DNA from 4 places in the Bradyrhizobium sp. 17 genome. Region 1 is predicted to be linked to each of the others. Evidence: predicted binding sites of a transcription regulator. Region 1 holds the regulator's gene; each other region holds the start of a gene.
What was found. Region 1 encodes PhoB, which activates phosphate uptake and scavenging genes when phosphate is short. Its sites were predicted from a motif close to TGTCATNNANCTGTCAT; they were not measured.

Region 2: a site for PhoB is predicted at 2,149-2,165, ahead of IVB13_RS28000 (DUF465 domain-containing protein). Genes of this name have one in related genera too.
Region 3: a site for PhoB is predicted at 1,870-1,886, ahead of phnC (phosphonate ABC transporter ATP-binding protein). Genes of this name have one in related genera too.
Region 4: a site for PhoB is predicted at 1,117-1,133, ahead of IVB13_RS30565 (YbhN family protein). Genes of this name have one in related genera too.

What each region holds. Positions count from the first base shown of each region.
Region 1 covers NZ_JADPJQ010000113.1:171,733-175,539, reverse strand. Annotated here, with positions in the region: gene pstB (phosphate ABC transporter ATP-binding protein PstB) at 1-221, shown strand, start outside; gene phoU (phosphate signaling complex protein PhoU) at 232-948, shown strand; gene phoB (phosphate regulon transcriptional regulator PhoB) at 971-1,678, shown strand; gene IVB13_RS23490 (GcrA family cell cycle regulator) at 1,917-2,429, opposite strand; gene IVB13_RS23485 (aspartate aminotransferase family protein) at 2,885-3,807, shown strand, end outside.
Region 2 covers NZ_JADPJQ010000119.1:97,974-101,780, reverse strand. Annotated here, with positions in the region: gene purE (5-(carboxyamino)imidazole ribonucleotide mutase) at 1-200, opposite strand, end outside; gene IVB13_RS28020 (GGDEF domain-containing protein) at 342-1,103, shown strand; gene IVB13_RS28015 (hypothetical protein) at 1,104-1,355, opposite strand; gene IVB13_RS28010 (hypothetical protein) at 1,378-1,596, opposite strand; gene IVB13_RS28005 (DUF465 domain-containing protein) at 1,716-1,922, opposite strand; gene IVB13_RS28000 (DUF465 domain-containing protein) at 2,250-2,429, shown strand; gene IVB13_RS27995 (NAD(P)/FAD-dependent oxidoreductase) at 2,597-3,700, opposite strand.
Region 3 covers NZ_JADPJQ010000117.1:65,341-69,147, forward strand. Annotated here, with positions in the region: gene IVB13_RS25280 (alpha-D-ribose 1-methylphosphonate 5-triphosphate diphosphatase) at 1-1,168, opposite strand, end outside; gene IVB13_RS25285 (acetyltransferase) at 1,165-1,824, opposite strand; gene phnC (phosphonate ABC transporter ATP-binding protein) at 2,008-2,817, shown strand; gene phnD (phosphonate ABC transporter substrate-binding protein) at 2,881-3,807, shown strand, end outside.
Region 4 covers NZ_JADPJQ010000124.1:104,598-108,404, reverse strand. Annotated here, with positions in the region: gene IVB13_RS30575 (MFS transporter) at 1-226, opposite strand, end outside; gene IVB13_RS30570 (ferritin-like domain-containing protein) at 381-887, opposite strand; gene IVB13_RS30565 (YbhN family protein) at 1,304-2,386, shown strand; gene IVB13_RS30560 (hypothetical protein) at 2,541-3,807, shown strand, end outside.

The DNA of each region.
Region 1 (3,807 bases):
ACCCGATCTCGACCGCCAAGGTCGAGGAGCTGATCCAGGAGCTGTCCGAGGATTACACGATCGCTATCGTCACCCACAACATGCAACAGGCGGCGCGCGTCTCCGACAAGACCGCCTTCATGTATCTCGGCGAGCTGATAGAGTTCGACGACACCAGCAAGATCTTCACGTCGCCGTCAGATCGGCGCACGCAGGATTACATCACCGGCCGGTTCGGCTAGGAGACGCGACATGGGTTCTGAACATACCGCAAAGGCTTTCGACACCGACCTCCAGGAACTCACTCGCCTGGTCGCCGAGATGGGCGGCATCGCCGAGCGCATGATCGTCGAGTCCGTCGACGCGCTGATCCGCCGCGACGTCCCGCTCGGCCAGCGCGTCGTCGCCATCGACACCGAGCTCGACGCGCTGCAGAAGCGCATCGAGGAGCGTGCGGTGCTCACCATCGCCCGCCGCCAGCCGATGGCGGTCGATCTGCGCGAGATCGTCGGCGCCATGCGCGTCGCGACCGATCTCGAGCGCATCGGCGACCTCGCCAAGAACATGGGCAAGCGCGTCGCGGCGCTGGAGACGGACTTCCATCCGCTCAAGCTGTTCCGCGGCCTCGAGCACATGACCGACCTCGTGCAGCAGCAGGTCAAGTCGGTGCTGGACGCCTATGCCGCGCATGATTTGCCGGCGGCGATGGCGGTGTGGAAGGGCGACGAGGAAGTCGACGCCATCTGCACCTCGCTGTTCCGCGAACTCCTCACCTACATGATGGAGGATCCGCGCAATATCTCGTTCTGCATCCATCTGATGTTCTGCGCCAAGAACATCGAGCGGATCGGCGACCACGCCACCAATATCGCCGAGACCGTGTTCTACATGATCGAGGGCCAGGCGATCACCGACAAGCGGCCGAAGGGCGACATGACGACCTTTGCCAACACGGTACCGAACACCTGAAGACTTAAGGAGCGACGACCCGATGGGCGCACGCATTATGGTGGTTGAGGACGAGGAAGCCCTGACCGAGCTTCTCCGCTACAACCTCGAAGGCGACGGCTATGACGTCGAGACGGTGATGCGCGGCGACGACGCCGACACCCGCCTCAAGGAGCACATCCCCGATCTGATCGTGCTCGACTGGATGCTGCCGGGCCTGTCAGGCATCGAATTGTGCCGGCGGCTTCGCACCCGTCCCGAGACCAAGCAGCTCCCGATCATCATGCTCACCGCGCGCGGCGAGGAGAGCGAGCGGGTGCGGGGTCTTGCGACCGGCGCCGACGATTACATCGTCAAGCCGTTCTCGGTGCCGGAGCTGCTGGCGCGCGTGAAAGGCCTGCTGCGGCGCGCGAGCCCGGAGCGCCTCGCCACCGTCCTTGCTTTTGGCGACATCGAGCTCGACCGTGACAAGCGCCGCGTGGCGCGCTCGGGCCGGCCGATCGATCTCGGTCCGACCGAATATCGCCTGCTGGAGTTCTTCCTGGAGCATCCGGGACGGGTGTTCTCGCGCGAGCAGCTGCTCGACAGCGTCTGGGGCCGCGACATCTATATCGACGAGCGCACCGTCGACGTGCATATCGGCCGCCTGCGCAAGCTGCTCAATCTCGGCCGCGAGCAGGACCCGATCCGCACCGTCCGCGGCGCCGGCTACGCGCTGGATGATCGCTTCGCGAAGGCGGAGCAGGTGTAGGGTTGCAGGCTTGTTTGTTGGCGAGCTGTCCCTGCATTCTCAGCCGTCGTCCCGGACAAGCGAGCGAAGCGAGCGCTGATCCGGGACCCATAACCACCGAACGTGGTTTGGCGAAGACTCGGAGTGACCCCTTCCGCACGATTATTGCGTGCTCGGAGTATGGGTCCCGGCCCCCCGTGCGCAATTGCGCACTAGGCCGGGACGACACTGAAATTGTTGAACTGTCTTCGCGTGACGACTAACGGGGACCCGGCTTTACCGGTGCGCGGCGCCGATCCGACGCGGGCTGGTACGCAACGCGCGAGTGCTGGGCGCAATAGGGCAGTCCGGACAGCGCCCTTCCACCGCAGAAGAAGAAGTCCGGGCTCGAGGGATCGCCGACCGGCCAGTGGCAGGTCGCCTCGTTCAATTCCAGCAGCGACAGCCGCTGGCTCATCGGCACCACGTTGTCGTAGGTGACCGGATCCGGCTCAGCCTCGACCTCGAAGGCCTGCGCCAGCGCGGTGTTGCCGCGCGAGATCGGGCGGCTCACCCGCATCATGTGCTGCGCGGGGCGCGCCTTGCGCGGCCGCGGCGCTGCCGATGATGGGCTCTTGGCGCGGCCCGAAAGGCCGAGCCTGTGCACTTTGCCGATCACGGCATTGCGGGTCACATTGCCGAGCTCCGCCGCGATCTGGCTGGCCGAAAGTCCGGCCTCCCAGAGCTTTTTCAGCTGCTCGACGCGATCATCGGACCAGGTCAAAACCGTCATTGCACCCTTTCCCTCGCTGCGCGCCAGCCATCCTGGGGCCTCGCAGCGAATGCCTAAGCCTTCAAAAACCCGTGCCGCCAGAATCCCTTAAGGCTCGCCGGGCGCGTCTTGAACGCCCGAACGTTTACGCCGGTACATAAGGACTTAAAGATCAGAACCACTGCACGAGATGTCGTATCTGACAATCCAAACGCTACAATATGGCGTGACTCCCGCGCAAGAGTCCGCCGACTCGCTTCCACATGTTCCGTGGCCAAATCCCGCAAAATCGGCACCGCAAGACTACGGATTCAGCGTTTCGCGAGGCTTTCCGGGCGGCATTGACACCCGTTTCACCAGGCCTAAGATAGTCGCACGTGCCGCCCTCAAGAGGCGGCACGTTTCGTTTTCCGGGCCGGTCGATGGTGCGTTGCGCAATGCACGCTCACTCCGTCCGCAACATTCAAGTGACCATCATGACTAACAGCGCAGCGCCGCATTTGCTCCCCGTTTTCGCCAGGTCCGACCTTGGTTTCGAGCGTGGCGAAGGCTGCTGGCTGATCGCGACCAATGGCGAGCGCTATCTCGATTTCACCTCCGGGGTGGCGGTGAATGCGCTCGGCCATGCCCATCCGGCGCTGGTCGCGGCGTTGCAGGAGCAGGCCACCAAGCTCTGGCACATGTCGAATCTGTTCCAGAGCCCGGACGGCGAAAAGCTCGCCGCGCGCCTGTGCAATGAAAGTTTCGCGGATTTCGTGTTCTTCTGCAATTCCGGCGCCGAAGCGCTGGAATGCGTGATCAAGGTCGTGCGCCGTTATCACGCCGCAAAGGGTCATCCCGACCGCTATCGCATGATCACCTTCGAAGGCGCCTTCCATGGCCGCACGCTGGCGACGCTGGCCGCAACGGGATCGGCAAAATATCTCGAAGGTTTCGGCCCTCCGATGGAGGGCTTCGACCAGGTTGCGCATGGCGATCTCGATGACGTGAAAAAGGCAATCGGTCCGCAGACCGCCGGCATCCTGATCGAGCCGATCCAGGGCGAGGGCGGTGTGCGTTCGGCAACGCCCGCCTTCCTGAGGGCGTTGCGCCAGCTCTGCGACGAGAAGGGTCTGTTGCTCGCCTTCGACGAGGTGCAGACCGGCATGGGCCGCACCGGCGATCTGTTCGCGTACCGCCGCCTTGGCGTCGAACCCGACGTGATGTCGCTGGCCAAGGCGCTCGGCGGCGGCTTCCCGATCGGCGCCTGCCTTGCGACCGCCGAAGCGGCGTCCGGCATGACGCCGGGCTCGCACGGCTCGACCTTCGGGGGCAATCCGCTCGCGATCGCGGCTGCGAACGCCGTGCTCGACGTCATGCTCAAGCCCGGCTTCTTCGACCACGTGCAGAGGATGTCGCT
Region 2 (3,807 bases), on a different contig from region 1:
CCACCCGCGCCGGCGATGATGACCTTGTAACCAGCCGTCTTGGCGCCTTTGGCGAACGTAAACAGCCGGTCGGGGGTGCGGTGGGCCGAAACGATGCGGGTGTCGGCGGCAACGCCGAGCCCTGCGAGCGTGTCGGCGGCATGCCGCATCGTGTCCCAGTCCGACTGGCTTCCCATGATGATGGCGATCGGCGCGGTCATGACGTGAATTGTTCTCGAAAAACAGAAAGATAGGCCAGACTAAAGGTTCCGGCCGGTGGCTCGCAAGGCGGTGGCAAGGAGAAGGGAATGAACTATCCTGTCTTGGTGAATCCCCGCAAGCCTTCATTGAGCAGGATGCCCATGAAGAAACCAAAAAGGGCAAGCGCTGCGAAGGCCAAAAAGGGCCCGAAGCCCAGTGCCGGCCGCTCCAAAGTTGCTCTCAAGCGTCCGGCCAAGCGTCGGATCAAGGGTCCGGCGCGGCGTCCGACCAGGCCGTCGCAGCGGGCAGCGTCTGCCGATGACGGGGCCAAAGCGGCCATCGAGCCGGCCATCAACGCGACCATCCGCGAGCTCCGGAGCAAGCTCAGGGGGGCGCTGCGGCGGGTCGCGGAGCTCGAGGCGGCTGCCGACACCGATTTCCTGCTCGAAATTCCGAACCGGCGCGGCTTCGAACGCGAGCTCGCCCGCGCCGTCGCCTACATGAAGCGCTACCGCGCCAGCGGGGCGCTGATCGTGCTCGACGTCGATCGGTTGAAGCCGATCAACGATTCCTTCGGCCATGCGGCCGGCGACGAGGTCCTGAAGGCGATTGCCACCACGCTGACGCGGCAGATCCGCGCTTCGGACGTGGTCGGCCGGCTCGGCGGCGACGAGTTCGCGCTGCTGCTCTGGAATCTCAGCGAGACCGACGCCAAGGCGAAGGCCGCGGCTTTCGAGCAGGCCATCGACGAATTGTCCTTTGTCTTTCGCGGCCAGCACGTGAGCGCGGGCGCTTCCGCCGGCGTCGCCCTGCTCGGAGTGCAATCCGACGCCACGCGCGCCCTGGAGGAGGCCGATGCCGCGATGTATGTGCGCAAGGCGCACCGGCGGCACGAGCCGCACATCAGGCTCGTCAGCAGCTAGTTAAAGCGTGCCGAGGTCTTTCGGTACGTCGCCGAAGCTGCGGAGCAGTTTTGCGTCCCCGAATTCGCCGGTCATGGGATCGCCGCTGCGGCTGAACGCGACCGCGCCGGTGTGGCCGGCGCCGTGCGACATAATCTCGGCGCGCCGTAGCGCGGCCGCCGCGCTCTGGCATTCCTCGGCCGCACCCGCGACCGGCGATCCGTCCTCGTCGGTCAGGAAAGGTAATGCAACGTAATAGGTGACATCGGACATGGTCGGCTCCGATAGCTGACAGTCAGGCGGCGCTGCTCTTGCTCCGCATCTTGCTGCGCGAGGTCTCCGGAATGCAGCCTGCGGAAACCGCCGCCTGCAATTCTTCCAGCTCGGCCTCCAGATATTCATTGGCCATGATCAGCGCCTTGATGGTGCTGCGCAGATTGCCGTCGCACATCGCGATCGCCTGATCGCAGGCTTGTTCATAATGGCTGTTGTCGAGAAGGGCGGTTGCCGACATCTGCATTTTCCTTAGACGGTTTCCCCGGGGGTGTTGGGTGCTCAAATGTTCTTATTTTGTTCCTTTCGAGTCAAGCGGATTTACGTGCGGCGGGGCCGCCGTAAAGTTCTACCCGTGGATCAGGCGATGATGTCGGGCGTGATCTGGTCTTCGATGAACGCGATACGGTCACGCAACAACAGCTTGCGTTTCTTCAACCGCTGTAACCGCAACAGGTCGGGGGCGGGCGATTGATGCAGTGCATCGATCGCCACATCGAGATCTCGGTGTTCCTGGTGCAACCGGGCGAGCTCGGATTCGAGTTCGCGCGCATCTTCATTGGTCATGTCTGCGGTGGCCGAAAAACCGATAGGCGTGAGATTAAGGCTGTGGATGCCCTGTGGAAACTATCGTCCTTGCGCGCCGTGATCGCAAGCGATCTCGGGCTGTCGCGCGCCGATCTCCCGCGAGATATTTCTGCGGTCGCTCCGGCGTTGCGCAAGCGCATTGATATCACGGATTTTTCCCGCGTGGTTCCCTTACTCACGCTTCGTTACATATGAATTTCTAAAAATGACAGCGCGACGACTGATATCCATCGACAGAACAAATCGGTGATGTACACTTCCTCGTCCGGTCGAATCCAAGGTTCACCCCTACCGAGGAGGTTTCGAATGACAATTCAGGCACATCTGGTTGAATTGGAACGGAAGCACAAAACTCTCGAAAACGAATTGCACGAAGCTCTCGTGCACCTTTCAACAGACGACCTGCAAATTGTTGAGTTGAAGCGCCGGAAGTTGATGGTCAAGGACCAGATCGAGCGTCTCAGGCACGGCGACACGCTCCACTAGTAACCCCGTAACAGCGTAGAGTTGATCGCACCCTTTCAGGCAGGGATGGGAGCCTTTGCGCTCATCCCTGCTGCAAGGCGCGCAGCGTGCAAGGATTTGCGCGGCTCCAGCGTCTTGTCTGGACGCAGTTCTTTACGCGCAACCGGAATCCAATTCGCTTTAAACCACTAGATGTTTGCGAGCTCGGCGACGTGATCCGCGATCGCGAGCGATGACGTCAATCCGGGCGACTCGATGCCGAACAGATTGATCAGGCCTTCGACGCCGTGATCGCGCGGGCCCTGCATCAAGAAATCCTGCGTGGCCACCGCCGGCGGCACAATCTTCGGGCGGATGCCCGAATAGCTCGGCATGAGAGCACCGTCAGGCAACGTCGGCCAGTATTTGCGGATCGCCGGGTAGAAGCGCTCGGCGCGTGACGGGTCGACCTCATAGTCGATCGTCTCGATCCACTCGACGTCAGGGCCGAAACGGGCCTGCCCGGCCATGTCCAGCGTCAGATGCACCCCTAGGCCACCGGGCTCGGGCACCGGATAGATCAGGCGCGAGAACGGCGCCCTAGCATTGCAGCTGAAGTAGTTTCCCTTGGCGAGGTAGGCCGTCGGGATCCGTTCCAGCGGCATGCCCTCGATGTTGCGCGCCACGGTGGTCGCCGAGAGCCCGGCGGCGTTGACGAGGAGGCTGCATTGCAGCGTCATCGGCGCTTCGCCGCCCGCCTCGATCTCGATGACGCCGGCGGTCGCCTTGGCACGGATCAGCGGGGTGTGAAACGCGAAGGCCGCGCCCGCGTCCTCGGCTTCGCCGCGCAGCGAGAGCATGTAGGCGTGGCTGTCGATGATGCCGGTCGACGGCGACAGCAGCGCGGCGTCACAGGCGAGCGCCGGCTCCAGCGCACGTGCCGCATCACCCGTGAGCAACTGCATGTCGAGCACGCCGTTGGCCTCGGCATGCGCCTTGATCGATTGCAGCTTCTCGGTCTCTTTCGGATTGGTCGCGACGATCAGCTTGCCGCAATTCCTGTGCGGGATGCCGCGCTCGGAACAGTAACGATAGAGCGCGTGCTTGCCGTCGACGCACATGCGCGCCATCCAGCTTCCGGCGCGGTAGTAGATGCCGGCATGGATCACCTCGCTGTTGCGCGAGGAGGTGATGGTGCCGATGGCCTCGGCTTGCTCGAGCACGATCACCTCGCGCCCGGCTTGCGCCAGCTTTCGAGCCACCGCGAGCCCGATCACGCCGGCTCCGATGACGACGCAGTCCACCCTATCCATGGTCGTGCAGGACGTCCGCTCGAAGCGACGATGGCCCCACGCCTGGGGAGGGCGACGCGGGGGCTTTTTCCGTTAAGGAAGCATTTATCATGTCAGGGCAATTGCCG
Region 3 (3,807 bases), on a different contig from region 1:
GGGTAGCTGGCATGCCAAGCAACCGCGTCGCCTCGGTGAGATGCACGAGCTTGCCGCCTGATATCACGGCGATCAGCCGCGGCCGCAGCGGCATGCTGTCGTCGACCAGCAGAATGTCCGCGCGCCGGCCTTCCGCGAGCACGCCGCGATCTGCAAGACCGGTCGCGCGCGCGGGCGCGGCGGAGACCAGATTCCAGGCCTCGGTCAGCGGCAGCACGCCATCGGCGGCGAGCCGGAACGCAGCGAGCAGCTGCGCGGGATAGTAGTAGTCCGAGGCCAGAACCGAGCAGAGCCCTTTGGCGATCATGTCGGATGCCCTGGTCCAGCCCGTGTGGCTGCCTCCGCGCACGACGTTCGGCGCGCCGTAGACGATGGCGTCACCGTGGCTTGCTGCCGCCCGCGCTGTCTCCTCGTTGATCGGAAACTCCGCAATCGCCACGCCCATGGCGCGAAAGCCTTCGCGCATCGCCGGCGTCGCATCATCGTGCGAGAGCATCCGCACGTCGGCGGCGCGGGCCGTCGCGGCCAGCCGTGACACGGAAGCCGGCACATCCGCGGCGCGGGACATTATGTGTCCGACCAGCCGGTCGAATTCCTCGCTCGACAGGCCGGTGCGCTCCACCATGCGATTGCGCTTGCGCGGCTTGGCCATGTCCCCAACCGTGCCGTCCATGTGGTCGTTGAAGGCGAACAGGTCGACGCGGCCCTCAGTGAGCCATTGGCTGATCTCGGTTTCGGCGTCGAGATTGTAGGTCTCGTGGCGCAGGTGAAAGCGGGTGTCGGCGGCGAATTGCGGGCGCTGCCGTTCGATCGCCTCCATCAGGCTGCGCGCATTGCCGGCGCTGCGCAGGCCCGGCTCCCACGAACAGGTCGTGGCGTGAAAAACCGTGGTGATGCCGGTGCTGATCGCCTGGCGGTCGCTGTCGGCGAGCGCGACGTCGATCGGGAAATCGACCCCGGCGCGCGGCATCATCTGTCGCTCGAAGGCATCGCCATGCAGATCGACGATGCCCGGCAGGACCAGCAGATCGCGCGCCTTGATCGCCAGCCGCGCCCGGCTGCGCGAGGCATTGATCTCTGCGATGTCCGTTCCGGACACGAGAAGCGACGTTTCGGCGAACTCGGAGCCGATCAGGGCCCGCCCGCCCTCGAGGAATATGTCTGTCACGCGACCGCGCTTCGTTTGCTGGCAGAAGAGGGTGCCCCTGCTTCGTATGCCGTGAGGAAATCCTCAATCCCGAGCTTGCGGAAATTGGGCAGGGCTTCACGCAACTTGTCGTGATCCCAGTCCCACCAAGCGAGCCTCGCAAGCCGCCCCGCAACCTCTTCCGAGAACCGCCGGCGCACGATGCGCGCCGGATTGCCGGCGACGATGGTGTAGGCCGGAACGTCCTTGGTGACGATGGCGCCGGCCGCGATCACCGCGCCGGTGCCGATGTTGCGGCCCGGCAGAACGATCGCGCCATGGCCGATCCAGACGTCATGGCCGATATGGACGTGATGCTGGCGCCGCCAGTCGAAGAATTCCGTGTCGTCGCTCTCGCCTTCGAAATAGGCGCTCGAACGATAGGTGAAGTGCGCCTGCGTGGCGCGTTGCATCGGGTGATTGCCCGGATTGATCCGTGTCATCGCCGCGATCGAGCAGAATTTTCCGATGGTGGTGTAGGTGATCTGGGCGTCGTTCACGACATAGGAGTAATCCCCCATCGTCACCTCGTGCAGCATCGTGCGCGCGCCGACCTCGGTGTAGGCCCCAAGCCTGGCGTCGTGCAGCTTCGCGGAGGGATCGACAGTCGGCTGGACCGAAAGAGCTTTGGCGGCCATGTTGAATCCGAACGAGAGGGCGGGCGTTTCTCTTCGAGCGGCTTGATGACAATGTCATGACGACGCCATGACAGGGGATGAACAGGAGATGAGGTGTGTAGGATCGCCGCACCGCAACGTCCGTGTCACACAAGTGTCAAGCGCCGGCGTTAGCGGTGGGTCCCAGCTACTCTGGAGCCCTGCATGCTGGTGGTTGAAGGTCTGACGTGTCGCTTCGGCGTGAAAGCCGCGGTGGACGACGCCTCGTTTCAAGTCTCTCCCGGCGGCTTCGTCGGCGTGATCGGACGCTCCGGCGCCGGCAAGTCGACCCTGCTGCGCACCATCAACCGTCTCGCGACCCCTGCACAGGGCCGCATCCTGTTCGACGGCCTCGACGTCACGGCGCTGCGCGGCAAGGAGCTGCGGCAGTGGCGGGCGCGCTCGGCGATGATCTTTCAGCAGTTCAATCTGGTGGGCCGGCTCGATGTGCTCACCAACGTCCTGATGGGACGGCTTGCGACGATGCCGGCCTGGCGCTCGCTGTCGCAGACCTGGCCCGAGCAGGACAGGGCGCTGGCGATGTCCGCGCTCGAACAGTTCGACATTGCCCCGCTCGCGGCCCAGCGCGCCGATCAGCTCTCCGGCGGCCAGCAGCAGCGCGTCGCGATTGCCCGCGCGCTGGTGCAGCAGCCCGACATCATCCTCGCCGACGAGCCGATCGCCTCGCTCGATCCGCGCAACACCAAGATCGTCATGGATGCGCTGCTGCGCATCAACAAGCACTTCGGCATCACGGTGCTCTGCAATCTGCATTCGCTCGACCTGGCGCGCAGCTATTGCGACCGCCTGATTGGCATGGCGCAGGGCCGCGTGGTGTTCGACGGCGCGCCGGCCGAGTTGACCGACCACGTGGCGCGCGAGCTCTACGATCTCGAAGCCGCCGAAGTCATGGGCGGCACGCCTGCACCGGTGCGACAGGGCATTCCGGCGCTTGGAACGGCGGCCGCCGCCTGAGCTGCGCCGCATCAGGACTTACCAATTTTGCGTCAACCGACCTCAACCAATGAAGAGGCTATCATGATTACTCGCAGATTGATTCTCGCCGGCGCCGCCGCGCTCGCGTTGACGACTTCGGCCTCCGCCGAAGACTGGAAAGCCAAATATCCCGAGCTGACCTTCGCGGTCATTCCGGCGGAAAACGCCTCGGGCGTGACCGAGCGCTGGGCGCCGTTCATGAGCTATCTCTCCAGGGAATTGGGCGTGAAAGTCACGCTGCGCATCGCCAACGACTACGCTGCCGTAATCGAAGGCCAGCGTGCCGGCAACATTCACATCGCGAGCTACGGCTCGGCCTCGTTCGCCCGCGCCCGCCTGACCGGCGTCAAGACCGACGCCTTCGCCAACGACATCAACTCCGACGGCTCCACCGGTTATTACTCGGTGTTCTTCGTCAAGGCGAGCAGCGCCTACAAGAGCATCGACCAGCTCAAGGGCAAGAACCTCGGCCTGGTCGACCCGAACTCGACCTCCGGCAACAACGTGCCGCGCTTCGAGCTCGACAAGATGGGCATCGCGGACGCCGACACCTATTTCAGCAAGGTCGTCTTCACCGGAAGCCACGAGAACGCGATCCTGGCGCTGGCGCAGGGCACGGTCGACGTCGCGGCCAACCAGTGGACCAGCGACAACGACTCGACATTAGCGCAGATGCTGACCAAGGGCATGCTGAAGAATGCCGATGGCTCGGCGATGAAGAAGGATGATTTCCGCATCATCCACAAGTCGGCGCCGATCATCAACGGCCCCTATGCCTACAATTCTGACCTGCCGGAAGAGGCCAAGGCCGCCATCGCCAAGGCGTTCTTCGACGCGCCGGCCAAGGACAAGGCTGCGTTCCATCGCCTCCAGGACGGCCAGAAGAAGGGTTTTCATCCCGCGACCACCAAGGATTGGGATGGCACGATCGAGCTGATCAAGTTCGTCGATGCGCTGCGTAAGAAGAAG
Region 4 (3,807 bases), on a different contig from region 1:
CGGCAAACGCAATGGTGTAGGCGCTGACAACCCATTGCAGCTCGGCGACGCCGCCGCCGAGCGTCCTGCCCATCGCGTCGAGCGCGGTGTTGACGATGGTGACGTCAAGCTGCACCACGCCATAACCAAGGCTCATCGCGGCAAGGGTGAGGGACGTCGCAAGGCGGGAGCCGGAATGCGGCGCGCCGGCTTCGAAGGCTTCGTATCTGGCGGTGCTTACTCGCATGCTGCCATCTCGGTTGCAGCCCCATGCGAACGATACGCTTCCAGCCCCTCGTCATGTTACGACAAGGATCGAATGATGGATGCGGGACGGATGCCTCATGTTCGAGCGTCGCGCGGATGACCGCGCGACGCTCTCTCCTGGCTATGCCTTGCCCTCAGCTGGCCGCGCGCAGATTCACCTTGCTCTCGGCGATCGTGGTCAGCTTCTTGTCGGTCGCCTTCTCTTCTTCCAACGTCTTGGCGAGCACGCTGGCGCAGTCGTTGCGGCCGAGTTGCTTGGCCCAGGCGATCAGGCTGCCGTAGCGGACGATCTCGTAGTGTTCCGCCGCCTGTGCCGCGTTGATCAGCGCGGCGTCGAGCACCGCCTTGTCGGCGACTTCGCCGGCGGTCTCGTCGGCTTCCTCGATGATGCCGTCGATCGCGGGGCAATCGACCGCCTTCACCTGCGCACCGTGCATCTTGAACACTTCCTCGAGGCGCTTGACGTGCTCTCTGGTTTCTTCGAGGTGCGTCAAAAAGCCCTGCTTCAGCTGCGGATCGGTCGCCTTATCCGCCATTTTAGGCAGAGCCTTGGTGAGCTGCTGCTCGGCGTAATAGATGTCCTGGAGCTGATGCACGAACAGGTCGTTCATGGTCTTGATGTCTTTTGTGAACAATCCCATCGGTCCGATCCTCTCGGGTTGTGGGAACACGGAGGCACCGGCTCGCAGGAGAAGCCGGTTATTCCGCCATGTTCGATTGCTGATGGGGCACTAACCAGCGCACGGCATCGTCGTTCCAAAAAAGCCCGCATCCCTTGCGCTGGAACAATGCCGGCCATGCAGGGTCTGAGACTATGTCACGGACGGACGCGACCGGTGCCACGACTCATATGCTTAACGCGCGTCCGATGTGAACCGCGTATGACAAAGTAGCTGGTCCAAGGCAGAACCTATCCTTGTCAAGGGCTGCACAAGTCACTGTTTTTGCCTTAAATGAGCTACATCATGCCTAGCGATCCAAGCCCACATCGGGCACTGATCGCATCCGACCGGCCAATGTCTGGCCTGGTCGGTCTTGCCCCCCGCCGGGAGGATGAATGCACGGACTGCTGACCGCGCTCAAGCGCGGCTTCAAGAGATGGATCGGCTGGCGGCGACTCGGCGTTGCGGCGAGCGTCTTCATCATCGCGTTCGCGATCACCACGCTGGTACGGACGCTCAAGGGCATCGACACCGGGGTCATCCTGACCGCGTTGACCGAGATCCCCCGCGGCAATATCGGGCTGGCGGCGATCTGCGTATGCTTCGCGTTCTGTACGCTGACCTTCTACGACTTTTTTGCACTGCGAACGATCGGCAAGAGGCACGTGCCTTATCGCATCGCAGCGCTCTCCAGCTTCACGTCCTATTCGATCGGCCACAATATCGGCGCCACCGTCTTCACCGGCGGCGCGATCCGCTTCCGGATCTATTCGGATTACGGGCTGAATGCGATCGACGTCGCAAAAATCTGCTTCCTGTCGGGCCTGACCTTCTGGCTCGGTAACATCTTCGTGCTCTCGATCGGCATGGCCATCCATCCGGATGCCGCCTCCTACATGGATCAGCTGCCGTCGTCGATCAACCGGCTGATTGCGATCGGCGGCCTCGCCTCGATCGGCGCCTATCTGGTCTGGCTGTGCATGGGCGAGAAGCGCCGCGAGCTCGGCCAGAAAGGCTGGAAGGTGGTGCTGCCCTCAGCGCCGCTGACGTTGGTGCAGATCCTGATCGGCGTCGTCGATCTCGGATTCTGCGCGCTGGCGATGTACCTTCTGGTGCCGGCCACTCCGCAGATCGACTTCCTGTCGCTCTCCGTGGTGTTCATTTTGGCGACTTTGCTCGGCTTCGCCAGCCATGCTCCCGGCTCGCTCGGCGTGTTCGACGCCGCCATGCTGGTGGCGCTGCCCGAATTCGGCCGCGAGCAGCTTCTGGCCACGCTCCTCGTCTTCCGCATCCTCTATTTCGTGATCCCGTTCGGTCTTGCCATCTCCATCATGGGCGCACGCGAGCTCTGGATGAATGTGGTGGAGCCCTGGCAGGAGCGCCGACGGCTGGCGGAGGCCTGCGCGCAGGCCAACCTGCCCAAGCAGGTGGCAGCGATGGAGCGCGAGCGGTCGCTGCGGCAGGCCAGCAAACGCTGAGCGTGATCCGGAAAAGTGCGAAGTGGTTTTCCGAAAAGATCATGCTCCCACGATAGTCCGCTAGACGCCGGCCGGCAAAACCGTCAGACCAATGTTGCAGGCGGAGAGCAGCTCTCTTATTTCCGCCTCAACTTTGCCGTTGAAGACGCGGGCCATGATCCCTTTCTTCCATCGCCGTTTCCTCGCCGGTGCCCTGCTGCTCGCCGGGCTCCTCACCGCCTTCCCGCCGGAGCGGGCGGCCGCGCAGGACGCGGGCGCCATGCAGATCAGCTGGGAGGTGCGCAACCGCTTCCGGCTGTTCCGCGAGGAGCGCGACTTCCTGCTCCATGTCGAGAACGCGCGTAACCGCAGCATCCTCGCCGCCGAGCAATCGCTGGAGCTCCAGAGCGAGGGCCGCGGCTGGGCCCGCAACATGGTCAACCGGCTCTGCATCGACCTCCAGGGCCGGGTCAACCAGCCCTGCACCCGCGACAACACCAAGGAAAACTACCTCACCCCCATCGACCATCCCGTCACCGTGCGCCTCGCCGGCGCGGTGCCGGTCGGCGCCACCTGCGCCTGGTCGTTCGACGACGGCGACGGGCCGCAACAATCCACCTTCGACTGCGCCGAGCCGATCAATCTGCGGGTCCGCTACGGCAAGCAGACGGTCGCGAGCGTCGATGTCTCCTCCGGTTCCGATCCGACCCAGCGGGTCCAGACCGAGATCCAGGTCCGCGACATCTTCGTCGCTGGCCTCGGAGACAGCATCGCCTCGGGCGAAGGCAATCCGGACCGGCCGCTGGCGCTGTCGGACGAAGGTTTTTGCTTCCGCTCCTATCTCGGCACCGCCGGCGCGCAGTATTACCGGCCGAGCCGGGCCGGCTTCAAGGGCGGCCGCGCCTGCGAAGCGCCGGATACGCTTGCCAACTGGCAGCGCTACAGCGCCCTCTGGTTCAACTCGCCTTGCCACCGATCGCTCTACAGCTACCAGGCCCGCACCGCGCTGGCGCTTGCGGTACGCTACACCCACGTCGCGGTGACCTTTCTGCCGCTCGCCTGCACTGGCGCCAGCATCAGCGACGGGCTGCTCGGCTCGCAGCGTGCCCGTGAATGCCCGCCCGGCAAGACCGGCGTCTGCAACATCAGCGTGAACGCGCAGGTCGCCGAGCTGCGCGAGGCGCTGACCGCCGCCAGGAAACGCCAGCCCGAGCGCACGCTCGACCTCGTGCTGCTCTCGGTCGGCGCCAACGACGTCTATTTCTCCGGCCTCGTTGCCGACGTGATCGTCGAGACCGCAACCGAGCGCGCGATATTCCGCCGCTCCGGCGTGATGGCGAGCGTCGATGATTCCCGCGATGCGCTGGCGCGCGAACTGCCGCAGAATTTCGTCAAGCTGCGCGAGGCGCTGAAGCCGCTGGTCGGCGGCGACCTCTCGCATG